3 regions of the Methylobacterium durans genome follow, and region 3 is predicted to be linked to each of the others. Evidence: predicted binding sites of a transcription regulator. Region 3 holds the regulator's gene; each other region holds the start of a gene.

Region 1 (6,048 bases), 510 kb from region 3:
GGCCGGGCACGACGCTCCCCGTCTGCCCGAACAAGGCGGCGGCCCGCGCGCAGCTCTCCGGCACGTTCCTCCGGTAGGCTTCCATGTAGCCGTGCGCGGAGAGCCTGATCGTCCCCCGCTCCAGATCGGTCATCTCGTAGCCGAGGGAGTGGATGACGGCCTTGAGGCGCTCCGGATCGCTGCGAAGGTCCGGGCAGGACAGGTTCACGAAGCCGGCGAGGCCGGCGAGCTTCGCCGCGGTCTCGCCCTTCGGTGCCGCCGCGCCGTCCGGCGCTTCCATGGAGGCGCCGCCGAGGGTCGCAGCGAGCCACATCAGAGCCGCCAGACGCATCACAGCCATCGTCGTGTTTCCTCCCGATCGGCGCGAGTGCGGCACCGATCATCCGGACGGATAGAGCCAGGATTGACTTCTCACGTCCAGACGCGAATCAGTCGAAATGACCGGATGCGAGGAGAATGATGTGATAAGGTCGTTTATAATATCATTATTAGGGACGATCTGGGTGGCCTCATCTGCGCAATCTGCCCTGCTCACCATGGACGACAAGGCATCGCTTTGGCCGAAAGCCAGCATGCAGGAGAAGATCGACTTCACGAACCGGATGGGCAAGGCGTTCGTCGCGCTGTCGCCGGAACTCGACAACCGCTTCTTCATGCGTTGCCTGGAGGAGACCGCCAATATCGGCGACACCAAGGATCTGCGCCTGGAAGAGATGGTGAGGGCTTGCGTCGCCATCGGCACCAAGACGCCGTGATGGAGGCAACGAACCGTCCGAGCGCGAGGTGGTGGGCCGCTTCGCGGAGCGGCGATCGATCCAAAGGATGCGGGGAGGATCGAATGGTCGGAGCGAGAGGATTCGAACCTCCGACCCCCAGTCCCCCAGAACACGCATCCATTCAGGCAAGCGCCTGAATCTGCTGCATTATTTCACTCCTCACGGCTTCGTGTGGGTAGTATTGCGGGGAGTCGGTGCGTCACCATCACAAGCGGACACCGATTGCGAGCAGGATCTGCGGATCGGCAGTAAAGTGACGCAGCAGAGGGAAGACACGCCGATGGTGCCGAGAAGGTCGGCGCATGAGACCGCACCAGGGCGGCCTGTGCCCCCTCCCCCGGGACCACTCACGACCGAGAAGGAGAAGGAGACAGACAACACCGTAATTCTCCTATCATAGCCGGGCCGTAGTCCTGGCAGTCCCCCCGCAGCAGATGTTGCCGCGACCCGGCCGCCGCGTCGCGAACGGCTGACCCTCGGCATTGGGCAGCCGGATGCATCCTCAATCCGCGGTGAGAGTTGATGCTGGCCATGCGCCACCGGCTCGGCGGCCGGGCGCAGCCTCACCAGGAGTACCGCGCGAGGCATGCAGAGCTTCACGAGTCACGGCCAGCGCATCGAGGTCGAGTGGTTTGCCGCCTCGGGCGGCTCTGCAGCAGGAGGCACAGGCACGAACGGCCCGGCCGTTCTGCTCCTGCACGGTGCAGACGGGCTGACCTATGCGGAAGGCTACCGCCTCGCGGCTCGCACAATCTCGGCCTCGGGCTATCACGTCGCCTTCTTGCACTACCTCGACCGCACGGGCGGCCGGCGTGTCGCCTACTCGCGGCTGCGCCAGGAATTTCCGCTCTGGGCCACCACCGTGCGAGATGGCGTGAGCTGGCTTGCCCTGCAGCCGAGTGTCGATGCGCGGCGGCTCGGGATCGTAGGAGTTTCGCTCGGAGCAGCGCTGGCGTTCGAGGTTGCTGCATCTGACGCCCCGGTCAAAGCGATCGTGGACTACTTTGGCCCGCTGCCTGAGGGCCTAGCCGCCCGTCGGCCGCGGCTGCCGCCAACCCTGATCCTGCACGGCGCCTCGGATCCGATCGTGCCCGTCGCGCAGGCGTACGCGATCGAGCGTCTCCTGAAGCAGCAGGACACACCTTACGAGATCCAGATCTACCCTGGGCAAGGGCATGGCTTCACGGGAACGGCGCAGTTTGGTTCGGCTGCCCAGGTGACGACCTTTTTGGACCGACATCTCGGCCTGAAGCATGCCTGAGATCGCTTCGGCGGGACTGCTCCTTCACACGCCTGAATCTGCCGTCAGTTCTCAGGGCTCGCGTGAGACAATTCGATAGCGAAAATCCGAAGCCCCTTGCGGTGCCGGTACGCGGCACCATCTTTAGACCATCCAGTGGGATGGTATAAGGATGGCAGCAGGATGACAGACAATTTGCGGGAGCTTCGGCCGAGAGCGCCCGAGAGCGAGAAGCTGACGATCAATCTCGGCTTCGTTGATCTCGGCCGTATCGACCTGATGGTTCGCGACGGCTTCTACGCCAACCGAGCCGATTTCATCCGCACCGCCGTGCGCAACCAGCTCGAGCGCCAGGGCGACGCTGTCCGCCAGTCCGTGGCCCGCAAGCAGCTAACTCTCGGTCTGTCCCAGTACACGCGGCAGGATCTGGAGGCGGCCAGGGACGCTGGCACACCGCTTCACATCCACGTTCTCGGCCTCGCCAGCATCGCCCTGGACGTCACTCCCGAGCTCGCCCGCGAAGCCATCGCCTCGGTCGAGGTCCTCGGCGCCTTTCACGCCTCACCGGCGGTCAAGGCGGCGCTGGCCGACCGTACCGCCTGACCCCTCACCCTCCCTGCCCTTTCGCGGTGAAGGCCAGTCCTCCTGCGCTGGCTCATCCACCTTATCCAGGATCATGACCATGAACGCATTCTCCACCATCGACATGGCCGAGGTGACCCGCCTCACCCGGGCCGGCCAGCTGACTGAGGCAATGGCACTGCTTCAGGGGCGCCCGGCAACCGCCAACCCACAAGCAGCCACGCAAAAGGCAGCGCCCCGCACCGGAGGCAGTGCCGCGCGCTCATGGCCGACCATCGACATGGTCGCACCCTCGACTCCGCGAGGAGCCTGGACGGCGCCCGGCTCCGGAAAGGCGGGCGTCGGTGATGCGCCGATTGGCAGAGCGGCCGCCTCAGAACGGCAGGGGCTCGCGGAGACACTACGATCCTTACGCGAGCGCTTCCCCAAGATGAGCTCAATGCCCGGCCTCGGGGACGGCCTCGGAGCGCCGCAACGTCTCCCAATCCCGGTACCGGATGGAGCGCGGTTCGAGGAGCGCAGCTTCTCCAACGGGGCGGGGAGCCGGCCCTACAAGGTCTACGTCCCGAGTGGCTACACGGGCCAGGCGCTTCCTGTCGTGATCATGCTGCACGGCTGCACCCAGTCACCCGACGACTTCGCTGCCGGCACGCGGATGAATGAGCTTGCCGAGGAGCAAACCTTCTTGGTGGTGTACCCAGGCCAAACACAGTCGGCCAACATGCAGAAGTGCTGGAACTGGTTCAACGTGTCTGATCAGCAGCGCGATGCCGGCGAGCCCTCGCTGATCGCCGGCATCGCCCGTGAGGTCATCCGCGAGTTCTCGGCCGATCCGACTCGGATCTATGCCGCGGGACTCTCGGCCGGCGGCGCGGCTGCGGCGATCTTGGCGGCGACCTACCCCGATCTGTTCGCGGCAGTCGGGGTGCATTCGGGGCTTCCCTCCGGCGCGGCCAAGGACATGCCCTCCGCGTTTGCGGCCATGAACGGAGGAGGTGCGGTCCAGCCGAGAGGCACGCGACGCACGGTGCCAACCATTGTCTTTCACGGCGACGCCGACCGCACGGTCAATCCCGTCAACGGTGACCGGGTCATCGCCCAAGCAGCGCCCGGCAGGACGCTGGATGCAGCGGTCACTCGGGGTACATCCGAGGGCGGGATGGCCTACACATGCACGGTTCAGCGCGAACGCGGCGAGCCGGCGCTGTTGGAGCAGTGGACCCTGCACGGTGCCGGGCACGCCTGGTCGGGGGGCAGTGAGAGCGGGACGTACACCGACCCGCGCGGCCCCGATGCGAGTCTGGAGATGTTGCGCTTCTTCCTGGCTCACGCAAGCACAGCTGCCCAGACACGGCACTGAAGTCCGTAGGGCGCACGTCAGATCAGCAGGAGATCACATCTCGCGTCTTGGCTGGAGCACATCAGAGGCGCGCTGAGCGGACGCCGCAAACGGTCAGCTTAGACACGGTGAGCGAATTCGGCCCACAATCGTTAGCACTCGTCCGCGACGAGTGCTAAGCTCTCCGCAGGAGGGGCGTTTGCCCCTCTCAAACGGCGCTGACAAGCCGCTCACCGTTCAGGCAGGAAGCCGGAGGCCCCATGAAGTTCCGTCCGTTGCACGACCGTGTTGTCGTCCGCCGCATCGAGGGCGAGGAGAAGACCAAGGGCGGCATCATCATCCCGGATACCGCCAAGGAGAAGCCGCAGGAGGGCGAGATCGTCGCCGTCGGGCCCGGCGCCCGCGACGAGCAGGGCCGCGTGACGCCTCTCGACGTGAAGGCCGGCGACCGCGTGCTGTTCGGCAAGTGGTCGGGCACCGAGGTCAAGATCGACGGCCAGGATTTCCTGATCATGAAGGAATCCGACATCATGGGCGTCGTCGCCTGAGGCGGCCGCTCCACGATCTCGTGACCATTGCCCTTTGAGGCTGCCCCTCTGGGTGCCTTGGGGCTGAAACTTAACAAAGAGGATCTACCCTATGGCTGCCAAAGATGTACGCTTCTCGTCGGATGCCCGCGAGAAGATGCTGCATGGTGTCGAGCTTCTCGCCAATGCCGTGAAGGTGACGCTCGGCCCGAAGGGCCGCAACGTCGTGATCGAGAAGAGCTTCGGCGCTCCCCGCATCACCAAGGACGGCGTCACCGTCGCCAAGGAGATCGAGCTCGCCGACAAGTTCGAGAACATGGGCGCGCAGATGGTGCGCGAGGTGGCTTCGAAATCGAGTGATCTGGCGGGCGATGGCACCACCACCGCGACCGTGCTGGCCGCGTCGATCGTCCGTGAGGGCGCCAAGTACGTCGCCGCCGGCATGAACCCGATGGACCTGAAGCGCGGCATCGACCTCGCCACGCAGGCCGCCGTCAAGGACATCACGGGCCGCGCCAAGAAGGTCGCCTCGTCCGAGGAAATCGCCCAGGTCGGCACGATCTCGGCGAACGGCGACAAGGAGATCGGCGAGATGATCGCCGAGGCCATGCAGAAGGTGGGCAACGAGGGCGTGATCACGGCTGAGGAAGCCAAGACCGCCGAGACCGAGCTCGACGTCGTCGAGGGCATGCAGTTCGACCGCGGCTACCTCTCTCCCTACTTCATCACGAACGCGGAGAAGATGGTCGCCGATCTGGATGACCCCTACATCCTCATCCACGAGAAGAAGCTGTCCTCACTCCAAGCACTCCTCCCTATTCTCGAGGCCGTGGTGCAGACGGGCAAGCCGCTCCTCATCATCGCCGAGGACATCGAGGGCGAGGCGCTGGCCACCCTCGTCGTGAACAAGCTGCGCGGCGGCCTCAAGGTCGCGGCCGTCAAGGCGCCCGGCTTCGGCGACCGCCGCAAGGCCATGCTGGAAGATATTGCGGTGCTAACCAAGGGACAAACAATTTCGGAAGACCTCGGCATCAAGCTTGAGAACGTCACGCTCGACATGCTCGGCCGCGCCAAGCGGGTGCGTATCGAGAAGGAGAACACCACGATCATCGACGGTGCCGGCGAGAAGGCGGACATCGAGGCCCGGGTCGGGCAGATCAAGGCGCAGATCGAGGAGACCACCTCGGACTACGACCGCGAGAAGCTCCAGGAGCGTCTGGCCAAGCTCGCGGGCGGTGTTGCAATCATCCGCGTCGGTGGTTCGACCGAGGTCGAGGTCAAGGAGAAGAAGGATCGGGTGGAGGATGCGCTGCATGCCACCCGCGCCGCGGTGGAAGAGGGCATCGTCCCCGGCGGCGGCACCGCGCTGCTCCGCGCCAGGAAGGCGGTCTCCGCCCTCTCGAGCGACAACGCGGACGTGGCGGCCGGCATCAAGATCGTCCTCAAGGCGCTTGAGGCTCCGGTCCGTCAGATCGCCCAGAACGCGGGCGTCGAGGGCTCCATCGTGGTCGGCAAGATCACCGACAACGAGGGCTCCGAGACCTACGGCTTCAACGCCCAGACCGAAGAGTACGTGGACATGCT
Region 2 (6,048 bases), 1.8 Mb from region 3:
TGGGATATGTGTATCGAGCGAGAACTCGTAGAACAGGGCACCCTGCTCGACTTGCCGAGGTCCCATCATCTGCTTCGGTCTCCGTCTCTCGACAGAAGTGAATCACCTCACGACTACCGCCGCAACACCCGAGTTTTTCAACACAATCGGCGCTATTCGGACGGTCTGCTTCCCGACGGTGTAGCGCTCCGCGAACCTGTCTCGCCAGGGGCCCGCCGTCGGAACAGGCGAGAGGGAGCCTACCTGCAGAGCGAGGCCGTGCTCTGCTCCAGATCCAGTTCCTTCCGGGTCGTCTCCAGATCGCCCGAGACGACGCAATCCGGGTTCGCCGTGAGTAGATCCACATTCGCCTGCAGGGCCGCGATCCGGCGCTTTACGGCCTCGCAGAACGCGGGCGAGAGACCGGCGCCGCTCCCCTTCCTGTTCGCCTTCTCGAGTTCACGCGACATCGCCGACTGCGCGTCGGCGGCAGCCTTATGGCTGCGCTCCTTCTTCTTTATGTTGCTGGGGCTGCAGTCCTCGCCCGGAGCCGCCGACGACGGCTGCGGCGTGAGCAGCCATAGTGCCACGACGGCGCGTCCGATGCCCGACCTGTAACTTCCCATCGCGACGCGCCTCCTGACCCTCCGCATATCACGGTCAGGAGGTCGATCCGCAACGACCTCGCCGTCGCTCGGGCCAAGTGCCAGCTGCTCTCGATCTAGGGCACGTGGTGCCCGATCGCCTCAGTCGTGGTGGCGCTGCCGCAGAGAACCTGGCCCTGAGCCGCCCTCCATGCGGCATCGGTCGTACCACCACACAGCGGCACCGAACACGTAGCGGCATGTTCCTTCGATGCTCACCACCCGCATGGGCATGACCCAGAAATCCGGCGCCTCGCCAATGACGGCCCGTACCCGGTTAGTGCAGGTGGAATTCCGCACCGATCGCTCTCAACTCGGCGGGCTTGATCAGGCGGCTGTGGGCCACCTTCACAGAGTGGAGCGGCCCATCGAGCGTCTCTTGCCAGAACGCGAGGAAGCGCCGCAGTTCGGGAAACTCCGGGAACAGATCGTGATGCTGCCAGACGAAGCTCTGCAGCAGGTGCGGATGGTCTGGCAGGTGGTAGAGGATCTCGGCGGTCGTCAGGCTGTAGCCTTCGAGCTGGCGACGAAAGTCTGTCGAAACACTCATCGCGGCACCTCGTTCGAACGTCTGAACAGATACGCTGCCACAAGCAAGAAGGTTGCCGCGGCCACCAAGAAGAAATCGAGAAGCGCAAACAGAGCCAGACGCTTAGCGCTCGCGGAACCTGACTGCTGCCAAGCTTCATCAGTCCGCCCTGGCACTCTCATGGGACGAGTGCTAAAACCTGCGCGGCGGTCTGACGCAGAGGGCCTCTCGCGCCCCAGTCAGCCGTAGCTGGGCAGCTCATCAGAGAGCCTGGCGAACTTCTCGACCCGTAGCTCTCGCACTGGAGACAAGTATGACGTTCCGTCCGTTGCACGATCGAGTTGTTGTCCGCCGCATCGACGCGGAGGAGAAGACGAAGGGCGGCATCATCATCCCGGATACCGCCAAGGAGAAGCCGCAGGAGGGCGAGGTCGTTGCTGTTGGGCCCGGCGCCCGCGACGAGCAGGGCCGCGTGACGCCTCTCGACGTGAAGGCCGGCGACCGCGTGCTGTTTGGCAAGTGGTCCGGCACCGAGATCAAGATCGACGGTCAGGATCTCCTGATCCTCAAGGAATCCGACATCATGGGCGTGATCGAGGCCCGGGGCTCTCTGCAACAGGCCGCCTGATCCAGGGGTCTATCGATTTCGTCATGTGTCGAGAGGAGTGACAATTATGGCTGCCAAGGACGTACGGTTTTCGTCGGATGCTCGCGAGAAGATGCTGCGCGGCGTCGACATCCTCGCCGACGCGGTGAAGGTGACGCTCGGCCCGAAGGGCCGCAACGTCGTGATCGAGAAGAGCTTCGGCGCTCCCCGCATCACCAAGGACGGCGTCACCGTCGCCAAGGAGATCGAGCTCGCCGACAAGTTCGAGAACATGGGCGCGCAGATGGTGCGCGAGGTGGCTTCGAAATCGAGTGATCTGGCGGGCGATGGCACCACCACCGCGACCGTGCTGGCCGCGTCGATCGTCCGTGAGGGCGCCAAGTACGTCGCCGCCGGCATGAACCCGATGGACCTGAAGCGCGGCATCGACCAGGCTGTTGCGGCTGCGGTCAAGGACATCACCGGCCGTGCCAGGAAGGTCGCCTCCTCGGAGGAGATCGCCCAGGTCGGCACGATCTCGGCGAACGGCGACACCGAGATCGGCGAGATGATCGCCGAGGCCATGCAGAAGGTGGGCAACGAGGGCGTGATCACGGCGGAAGAAGCCAAGACTGCTGTGACCGAGCTCGACGTCGTCGAGGGCATGCAGTTCGACCGCGGCTACCTCTCTCCCTACTTCATCACGAACGCGGAGAAGATGGTCGCCGATCTGGATGACCCCTACATCCTCATCCACGAGAAGAAGCTGTCCTCACTCCAAGCACTCCTCCCTATTCTCGAGGCCGTGGTGCAGACGGGCAAGCCGCTCCTCATCATCGCCGAGGACATCGAGGGCGAGGCGCTGGCCACCCTCGTCGTGAACAAGCTGCGCGGCGGGCTCAAGGTCGCGGCCGTCAAGGCGCCGGGCTTCGGTGATCGCCGCAAGGCCATGCTCGAGGACATCGCAGTCCTGACTAAGGGACAAACCATCTCGGAAGATCTCGGCATCAAGCTTGAGAACGTCACTCTTGAGATGCTCGGCCGCGCCAAGCGGGTGCGCATCGAGAAGGAGAACACCACGATCATCGACGGCGCCGGCGAGAAGTCGGACATCGAGGCCCGCGTCGGGCAGATCAAGGCGCAGATCGAGGAGACCACCTCGGACTACGACCGCGAGAAGCTTCAAGAGCGTCTGGCCAAGCTCGCGGGTGGCGTCGCGATCATCCGCGTCGGTGGTTCGACCGAGGTCGAGGTCAAGGAGAAGAAGGACCGGGTGGAGGATGCTCTGCATGCCACCCGCGCCGCGGTCGAGGAAGGCATCGTCCCCGGCGGCGGCACCGCGCTGCTGCGCGCCAAGAAGGCGGTCTCCGCCCTCTCGAGCGACAACGCGGACGTGGCGGCCGGCATCAAGATCGTCCTCAAGGCGCTTGAGGCTCCGGTCCGTCAGATCGCCCAGAACGCGGGCGTCGAGGGCTCCATCGTGGTCGGCAAGATCACCGACAACGAGGGCTCTGAGACCTACGGCTTCAACGCCCAGACCGAAGAGTACGTGGACATGCTCCAGGCGGGCATCGTCGACCCGGCCAAGGTCGTGCGCACGGCCCTGCAGGGTGCGGCCTCGGTCGCCGGCCTTCTGGTCACCACCGAGGCGATGGTGGCGGATGCGCCGAAGAAGGAGAGCCCCGCACCCGCGATGCCAGGCGGCGGTATGGGCGGCATGGATTTCTGATCCGCCCACCCTATTACCAACGACAAGGGCCGCCTTCTGGGCGGCCCTTTGCTTTTCGGGCACCTATGTGCCGGCACGACTGAGCCCAATGCCAAATCAGGCACCTCGGCCAGACCGCCGCGTGTTCGAACTACCTCCTCCTTCGTGAACAATCCGAGGGCCGCGATCGGCGAAGCTGATGCCAAGGTCGAACCTTGCCGAACCGCGCTTCGCGGCGTGACGGGGATAACTGCTAACCTCGAAATCGATGGTGGAGCGGGTCACACATCTCTGAGCCGGCAGGTTGCAGGTGACCTGCATCGTGCCGGGACGATGCACATAGCGCCGAGAAGGCCAGCGCTGGATCGCTCGGCGCTTCTCCGCAATGAGCTGATCCTGCGTATAGCGGCGACCGTAGAACGTAACGGTGCGAGCGTACATGTCTGGCACCCTCGTAATTGGGGCCGTATTGCCCGACGACCAGATCCGGAGGTAGTCGGTCGCGAAGGAGGCTGTGCGGACTCTCATCTCGTCCAGGTCGAGCGCCTGCGCTGACGGCGCACTAGCCATGGCGGCGACGAAGATCAACAGCGACGGTGACTTCAACATTGTCGGTCCTCAACAACCGTTTCGTATCTTGGTGTGCGGCCTAGCTCTCCGAGACTGTGACCTGATCCGCGGTACCGTCTGTTTTGCCACTGAGACCCGGCACCTCATCGAGCTGTCGCAGACTGGTGAACTGGCCCCGCTCCTCCCGGTAGCGCACGATCTCAAAGCCGTGGCCTTGCAGCGCAGGCACGCTGTCTAGCTCCTCGGCGGTTGCCGTGTTGAGATCGACCATCGGACCCGTCCCTAGCTATGGTCCGACCGCAACGCCGGCGGCTTGCTCCCGTTCCGGTCCTGACTTCATAGGACGGGCAGCGTTGGCATCTTCACCCAATCGCCTCCTGACTGGCGGCCGCGCTGGGCAAAAGCCCCATCAGGGCCTGCAACGACGCGCCGGCGTCACCGGACCATACGAGGTGCGTACGATTGACCCGCAGATGCGGGGGCAGCGGATGGCGCTTCACGGCCGTGCTCAACACAGCCTGATCAAGCACCTCCGCCGGCACGATCGCCGCCCCTGTGCCAGCCGCCACGCACGCCACGATGGCGTGGTACGAACTCATCTCCAGAACACGGTCCGGCGACACGCCGCCTTCAGCCAGCCACTCGATGAGGCGCTGGCGATAGGAGCAACCATGCGGGAACGCCACCAGTGTTTGCCCACGTAGCGCGATAGCTTCGCGGATCGTCGGACCACCCCTGGCGGTGATCAGCACCAGCTCCTCGTCGAAGGCCGGAAGCGCAGAGAGGCTGCCCTTCTCGAAGGGCTCCGACACGAAGGCAGCCTCGACCTCGAAGCGGTCGAGCTGGCGCAGCAACGCGCGGGTCGTGCCGGTCTGCAGCTCGATCGTGACGTTGGGGTGCCGTGCGTGAAAGGCTGACAGGATCGGCGGCAACCTTGCGCCTGCCGCGCTTTCCAGAGAGCCCAGCCGCAGCACACCGCGCACGACGCCGCTGCGCATCTCCTGCTCAGCTATGTCAGCCATTTGCAGCAGCTTCTCGGCGTGGCCCAGAAGCGTGCGGCCTGCCTCGGTGAGGGTCAGGCTTCGCCCTTGGCGGCGGAACAGCGCTACACCCAGCCGCTCCTCGAACTGCTTGATCCGGGTCGTCACGTTGGACGGCACACGGTGCAGCAGATTCGCCGCACGCGTCACACCGCCCTCCCGCACCACGCTGCGGAAGATGTGGAGGTCGTCCAAATCCATCATTCTCATCGAGAGAATGATATGTCAGAATAATTCATTTTTCAAGAACAACGGACTGTGTTCGATTGGCTCGTCCCATGAGCATCACACGTCCATTCCTCCCGCCGCACTCCCGCTCGGCTTGGCCGGTCGTTGGCAGCGGCATCGTCGCTCTCGCCGTCGCCATGGGCGTCGGGCGTTTCGCCTTCACGCCACTGATGCCGTTGATGATGCGCGACAGCACTCTGAGCGCTGCAGCCGGCGCCGAGTGGGCGGCTGCCAACTACGGCGGCTACTTTGTCGGCGCCCTGACCGCCTCCTGGTTCTCCGGTAACCCGCGTCGTGGCCTGCTGCTGAGCCTCGTAGGCGTGGCGCTGACGACCCTGGCGACCGCAGGAGCTGATGCCATTCCCGGTGCTTTTGCCGGTGTCCTGCTGCGCGCAGCGGCCGGCGTGTTCAGCGCCTGGGCGCTGGTCTGCGCGAGCAGCTGGTGCTTGGCCGAACTCGCAAGGCGTCAGGTTACGCAACTGGGAGCCTGGATCTACACAGGTGTCGGCCTCGGCATTGCGTTCGCCGGCGTGCTGGCTTGGCTCGGCGGACGTCAGCGGGCGGACTGGCTGTGGCTGGAGCTGGGGCTGATCGCCGGGGCAGGTGCGCTGCTCGTCTGGGCTCAGTCAGCGGGGCAGAGTACCGCCACGCCCCGAATGGAGGCGCGTGAGGCGACGGCGGTTGCGCCGGACAGCCGCGGTGGGCACCTGCCGCTGGTGCTGTGCTACGGCACCTTCGGTTTCGGCTACATCGTGCCGGCAACC
Region 3 (6,048 bases):
CCGTCCGCGCGGACGAGGCCGGCCTCGATGGCAGCCTGCGCCCGGGCGCGGCTCTCGAAATGGCCACGCTCCACCAGAAACCGATCGGCCCTCTGCCGCTCCCGCGTCATCTCGCCCGGAAATCCCCGCCCGAATCCGTGATCAAAGCGCCACCTCAACCCTTGGTTCGGAATTGAACCCTGTCGAAGGGCAAGCTCGGCGCCTAACTAGCCCAGCGTGGAGAGGAGAGCCATCACATGAAACGCCACCTGCCCTTGCTCGCTGCCCTCGCGGGCGCGACCCTGACCGCCCCCGCTCTCGCCCAGACGGCCGAGACGCCGGCCAAGCCCGCAGCACCGCAGACCTTCCAGAGCGAGATCAAGAACAACAAGGGCGAGTCGATCGGGACCATCTCGCTCCGCGACGGGTCGAACTCCCTCGTGATGCGCCTCGCCATCAAGGCCGGCGGCCTGCCGCCCGGCTGGCACGGCATCCACTTCCACGCGGTGGGCGATTGCTCGGACACCGAGAAGTTCGAGAAGTCGAAGGCCCACGTGAACCACGACCAGAGCAAGCACGGCCTGCTCAACCCGGACGGGCCGGACGAGGGCGACCTGCCGAACGTCTACGCCAACGCCGACGGCTCGGTGAACGCCGAGGTGTCGAGCGAGACCCCGCTGACCGGCGAGGGCGGCCTCAAGGACGGCGACGGCTCGGCCCTCGTCATCCACGCGAACGAGGACGACCATTCGACCCAGCCGATCGGCGGCGCGGGCCCGCGCATCGCCTGCTCGGTCATCAAGTAGGAGCCCCGTTCCGGACCGCGCGTCCCCTCCCTCGGATCCCGGGCTCCCCGGGATCCGAGGGAGGCGGATCGTGCGCTCAAGCGTGGGCGAGCCTCGGCTTGGCACCGAGCGCCTCCTCGACGGTACCGTCGCCGTCGAGATAGCCGTGGCGCTTCGGGTTCGGCATGATGACCGAGCCCACGAAGGCGACGGCGAGCATCACCGTCACGTACCAGAAGAAGCTCGACTCGATGCTGTGCTCCTTGAACCACAGGGCCACGTACTCGGCGGTGCCGCCGAAGGTGGCGTTGGCCAGCGCGTAGGAAAGGCCAACGCCGAGCGCCCGCACGTTCGTCGGGAACAGCTCCGCTTTCACGATGCCGCTGATGCCCGTGTAGAAGCTGATGACGACGAGCCCCAGCGTGATCAGCGCGAAGGCGAGGTAGGGATCCTTGTTGCTCCCGAGTGCCGTCATCAGCGGCACCACCATGATGGTGCCCAGCCCGCTGTAGAGCAGCATGTTCGCCTTGCGGCCGATCCGGTCCGACAAGGCGCCGAAGATCGGCTGGATCAGCATGTAGACGAGAAGCACCAGCGTCATCACCTGCGAGGCGGTGGTCTTCTCCATGTGCGCCGTGTTGACGAGATATTTCTGCATGTAAGTGGTGAAGGTGTAGAAGCTGAGCGAGCCGCCGGCGGTGTAGGCCAGCACGACGCAGAAGGCGCGCCAGTGCTTCGACAGCTCCTTGAAGGTGCCGGCCTGCTCCCGGTCGCCACCCTTCTCCATCGTCTCGGCCAGCGAGCGCCGCAGGTAGAGCGCCACCACGGCCGCGAGCGCGCCGATGAAGAACGGGATGCGCCAGCCCCAGGCCTTGAGCTCGTCGGCCGTCAGGATCGCCTGCAGCGACACGAGGACGAGGGAGGCGATGAGCTGGCCGCCGATCAGCGTCACGTACTGGAACGAGGCGTAGAAGCCGCGCTTCCCCTTCACCGCCACCTCGCTCATGTAGGTGGCGCTGGTGCCGTACTCGCCGCCCACCGAGATGCCCTGAACCATCCGGGCGATGAGGAGCAGGATCGGGGCCGCCGCGCCGACCATGGCGTAGGTCGGCAGCAAGCCGATGGCGAGCGAGCCACCGCACATCATCAGCACCGAGATGATCATCGAGGTGCGCCGCCCGAGCCGGTCCGCGATGCGGCCGAACAGCCAGCCGCCGATCGGGCGCATGAAGAATCCGACCGCGAAGATGCCCGCCGTCTGCAGCAGCTGGCTCGTCGGATCGCCCTGCGGGAAGAAGGCCGGCGCGAAGTAGAGGGCGAAGAAGGCGTAGCAGTAGAAATCGTACCACTCGACCAGATTGCCCGAGGAGGAGCCGACGATCGCCATGATGCGGCGGCGGCGGTCGGCCGCGTCGTCCTGGGCGGACGGCGCGATCCCGATGGCATCGGGGCTGGACGTGTCCATGGGCGGTTCCTCTCCGGCACGCGGCGACGGTGATCGTTCTTCTGGCCGCCTACCGCACGTTTAGACCCTGCCGTACCATCCGAACAGGCGTGCGAGCATGCTAACGGACTGAGATACCTCGAACTGTCACGCCGGGGTCGCGCAGCGCGCGATGGTGCGGGCGCCCGGCAACGCATTTCTGCGGAACGATTTCCTGCACCTTCTCGTTGCGGGCCGGAGTCGACGCCAGGGCGGCGTCGAAGACGGGAACGGATAACGCCATGAGCAAGCTCTTTCGGAGCACGGTGACGGCCGCCGTGCTGGTTCTGGGCGCCGCGACGGCCCTCGCGCAGGGCGGGGGCGCCGGAGGCGGTGCGGGCGGCGGCGGCGGCGGGGCCGCGGGAGGTGCCGGAGGCGGCGCGGGCGCGGGCGCGGCAGGCGGCGCGGGCGCGGGAGGTGGTGCGGGCGTCGGCGGCGGAGCCGGTGGCGCGGGCGGCGGTGCCGGCATGCGCGGCGGCGGTGAGGCCGGTGGGGCTGGCGGCGCGGGTCCCCGTGGCGGCGAAGGCGGTGCCGGCGGCGCGGGTCCGCGCGGCGGGGCGGCCGAGCGCGGCGGCGGCGGCCGCGAACCCGGCGAGGCCGGGCAGCGCGGCGGACGCGAGGAGGGCGGTGCGGCCCAGCGCGGCACGGAGCCCGGCGGCCGCAATGCCGGCGAGCGCGGAGGTCGCGAGGGCGGTGCCGAGCGCGGCGAGCGTGACGGCCGGGGCGGCGCTGCGGATCGTGATGGACGCGGCGGGCGCGACGGCGCGGCGGATCGCGAGGGTCGGGGCGGGCGCGACGGCGCGGCCGAGCGCGGCGGTCGCACCGAGGCGCGGGGCGCGGTCAACCGCCTCGACACACGCCAGCGCACCGAGTTCCGCCAGTCGATCACGCGGGTCGGCGTGTCGCCAGTGCGCAGCGTGAATTTCAGCCTCAACGTCGGCACGGCGATCCCGCGCTCGGTGACGCTGCACACGCTGCCGCCCGCCATCCTGACGCTGGTGCCGGCCTATCGGGGCTTCCGGTTCATCCTGGTCGAGGACGACATCGTCATCATCGATCCGGACACCTACGAGATCGTGGACGTAATCCCGGCCTGATCCGGCAAAAGGGCGGCGCTCCGGCGCCGCCTGAACCCTCTCACCGCCCGCCGTCGAGAAGCTTCGAGACGACGCGGGCAGTGTAGTCGACCATCGGGACGATCCGGGCGTAGTTGAGCCGCGTCGGGCCGATCACGCCGACCACGCCAACGATCTTCTGCGAGCCGTCGCGGAAAGGCGCGGCGATCATCGACGAGCCGGAGAGCGAGAACAGCTTGTTCTCCGAGCCGATAAAGATGCGCACGCCCTCGCCGCCCTCGGCCCGGGCGAGAAGATCGATCACGTCCTTCTGCGTCTCGAGATCGTTGAAGAGCAGGCGGATCCGCTCGAGATCCTCCACCGCCCGGAGGTCGTCGAGGAGGTTCGCCTGGCCGCGCACGATGAGTTGGCGCGCGTCGGACGGCCCCACAGTGGTGGCCAGGCCCGCATCGACGAGGCGCTCGGTGATGGCGTCGAGCTCGCGCTTCATCACCTGACGCCCGGCCTCGATCTCGGCGCGCAGAGCCCCGAGGGTGCGGCCCTGCAGGCGGGCATTCAGGTAGTTCGAAGCCTCCTGGAGCGCCCCGGTCGGCAGGCCCGTCGGCAGATCGAGGAGGCGGTTCTCGACCGAGCCGTCGTCCGAGACGAGGACGACGAGGGCCCGGTCGCGGTCGAGCCGCACGAACTCAATGTGCTTCAGATGCACGTTCTGCTTCGTGGTCACGACGACACCCGCGCCACGCGAGATGCCCGAGAGCAGGGTGGAGGCCTCGGCAAGCGCGGAATCGAACGTGTGGCGCGAGGCGGCGGCGCGCATCTGCGCCTCGATCAGTTCCTGCTCCTCGCGGCCCACATCGCCCAGTTCGAGCATCGCGTCGACGAAGAAGCGCAAGCCCTGCTCCGTCGGCAGGCGGCCGGCCGAGGTGTGGGGCGCGAAGATCAGGCCCGCATGCTCCAGATCCGCCATCACGTTGCGGATCGAGGCGGGCGAGAGCGCCATCGGCAGGATGCGCGCGAGGTTGCGCGAGCCCACCGGCTCGCCCGTCGAGAGATAGCTCTCCACGATCTGCCGGAAAATCTCGCGGGCCCGCTCGTTCATCGCGGCGAGCGCCTGGAATTGCTGCGGGGAGGAGAGGGAGCGCGGAGGTTCGGTCACCGAAATTCGTCCTGACGGCCGATTGTGTCGCTCGCGGGCTGCCGGATCAACCGTTGCGTCCTGCGCCCGATCCTCGCGGCGGGGTTGCGCAGGCCGGTCGGGTTGCCGCCTCCGCCCGACGGGCCTATGAGCGCAGCCCTGACATCCGACAGGACAGGGAGAGAGGCGATGCGGCCCTCGAAGCGCGCGGCCGACGAGTTGCGCAAGGTCACGCTCGAGCGCGCGGTGGCGCGCTACGCCGAGGGGTCCTGCCTCGTGAGCTTCGGCGAGACGAAGGTTCTGTGCACTGCCTCCCTGGAGGAGCGCGGGCCGCCGTGGCTGCGCGGCTCCGGCAAGGGCTGGGTGACCGCCGAGTACGCCATGCTGCCCCGCGCCACCCACGAGCGGACCCGGCGCGAGGTGAATTCGGGCAAGCCCTCGGGACGCACGCAGGAGATCCAGCGGCTGATCGGCCGGTCGCTCCGCGCCGTGACGAACCTGCCGGCGATCGGCGAGCGCCAGATCACGATCGATTGCGACGTCATCCAAGCCGATGGCGGCACCCGCACCGCGGCCATCACCGGTGCCTGGGTGGCGCTCAACGATTGCTTCGCCTGGATGCAGAAGCGCTCGATCATCTCGGTGAACCCGCTGAGGGACCACGTGGCGGCCGTCTCCTGCGGCATCCACCAGGGCGTGCCCGTCCTCGATCTCGAATACGCCGAGGATTCGACGGCCGAGACCGACGCCAATTTCGTGATCACCGGCTCGGGCGGCCTCGTCGAGGTGCAGGGCACGGCCGAGGGCAAGCCGTTCTCGGAAGCGGAGTTCCTCGAATTGCTGCGGCTCGCCAAGACGGGCGTCGGGTCGCTCGTCGCGCTCCAGAAGCAGGTTCTGGCGGGGAGCGCCGCGTGAGCCACCGCATCCTCACGGGCCGCGTCGTCATCGCCACCCACAACGCCGGCAAGCTCGTCGAGATGCGCGAATTGCTGGCGCCGTTCGGCGTCGAGGCGGTCTCGGCGGGCGAGCTGAGCCTGCCCGAGCCCGAGGAGACCGGCACGATGTTCTCCGAGAACGCCGCCATCAAGGCGCTCGCGGCCGCGGAAGCCTCGGGCCTGCCGGCCTTCGCCGACGATTCGGGGCTCTGCGTCGACGCCCTCGACGGGGCGCCGGGCCTGTTCTCGGCCCGCTGGGCGGGCGCGTCGAAGGATTTCTCCGGGGCGATGGCGCGCATCCTGTCGGAGCTCGATCGCCGCGGCGCGACGAACCGCCGGGCGCATTTCGTCTCGGCCCTCGTCCTCGCCTGGCCGGACGGGCATACCGAGCTCTTCGAGGGCCGGGTCTTCGGCGACCTCGTGGAGCCGCGGGGCACGGCCGGCTTCGGCTACGACCCGATGTTCCGCCCGGACGGGTTCGACCGGACCTTCGGCGAGATCTCCTCAGAGGAGAAGCACGGCGTCGACTGGCAGAGCGGCCAAGCCCTCTCGCACCGGGCCCGTGCCTTCGTGACCCTTGCGGAAGCCTGTCTGCGCCGGCCGTGAGGCGGCATCGACATCCCGGCCGCAGTGGGGCCACCGGCGACACCATGCT

Evidence for each region. Region 3 encodes HrcA, which represses chaperone genes, less so after heat shock. Its sites were predicted from a motif close to GTTAGCACTCNCNNNNNGNGAGTGCTAAC; they were not measured.
Region 1: the regulator HrcA is predicted to act here: its motif matches at 4,089-4,117, upstream of groES (co-chaperone GroES).
Region 2: the regulator HrcA is predicted to act here: its motif matches at 1,321-1,349, upstream of groES (co-chaperone GroES).

Annotation. Positions count from the first base shown of each region.
Region 1 covers NZ_CP029550.1:817,200-823,247, forward strand. The annotation lists gene DK389_RS03800 (hypothetical protein) at 1-340, opposite strand, end outside; gene DK389_RS03805 (hypothetical protein) at 504-755, shown strand; gene DK389_RS03810 (dienelactone hydrolase family protein) at 1,363-2,037, shown strand; gene DK389_RS03815 (CopG family transcriptional regulator) at 2,200-2,619, shown strand; gene DK389_RS03820 (extracellular catalytic domain type 1 short-chain-length polyhydroxyalkanoate depolymerase) at 2,699-3,958, shown strand; gene groES (co-chaperone GroES) at 4,198-4,485, shown strand; gene groL (chaperonin GroEL) at 4,577-6,048, shown strand, end outside.
Region 2 covers NZ_CP029550.1:2,097,302-2,103,349, forward strand. The annotation lists partial or broken gene DK389_RS09565 (transposase) at 1-69, opposite strand, end outside; gene DK389_RS09570 (hypothetical protein) at 240-605, opposite strand; gene DK389_RS09575 (usg protein) at 901-1,173, opposite strand; gene groES (co-chaperone GroES) at 1,466-1,780, shown strand; gene groL (chaperonin GroEL) at 1,827-3,467, shown strand; gene DK389_RS09590 (hypothetical protein) at 3,564-4,055, opposite strand; gene DK389_RS09595 (ComEA family DNA-binding protein) at 4,096-4,287, opposite strand; gene DK389_RS09600 (LysR family transcriptional regulator) at 4,379-5,257, opposite strand; gene DK389_RS09605 (YbfB/YjiJ family MFS transporter) at 5,335-6,048, shown strand, end outside.
Region 3 covers NZ_CP029550.1:310,614-316,661, reverse strand. The annotation lists gene DK389_RS01375 (TlyA family RNA methyltransferase) at 1-110, opposite strand, end outside; gene DK389_RS01370 (superoxide dismutase family protein) at 237-785, shown strand; gene DK389_RS01365 (MFS family transporter) at 862-2,229, opposite strand; gene DK389_RS01360 (DUF1236 domain-containing protein) at 2,490-3,344, shown strand; gene hrcA (heat-inducible transcriptional repressor HrcA) at 3,385-4,422, opposite strand; gene rph (ribonuclease PH) at 4,648-5,373, shown strand; gene rdgB (RdgB/HAM1 family non-canonical purine NTP pyrophosphatase) at 5,370-5,999, shown strand; partial or broken gene hemW (radical SAM family heme chaperone HemW) at 6,044-6,048, shown strand, end outside.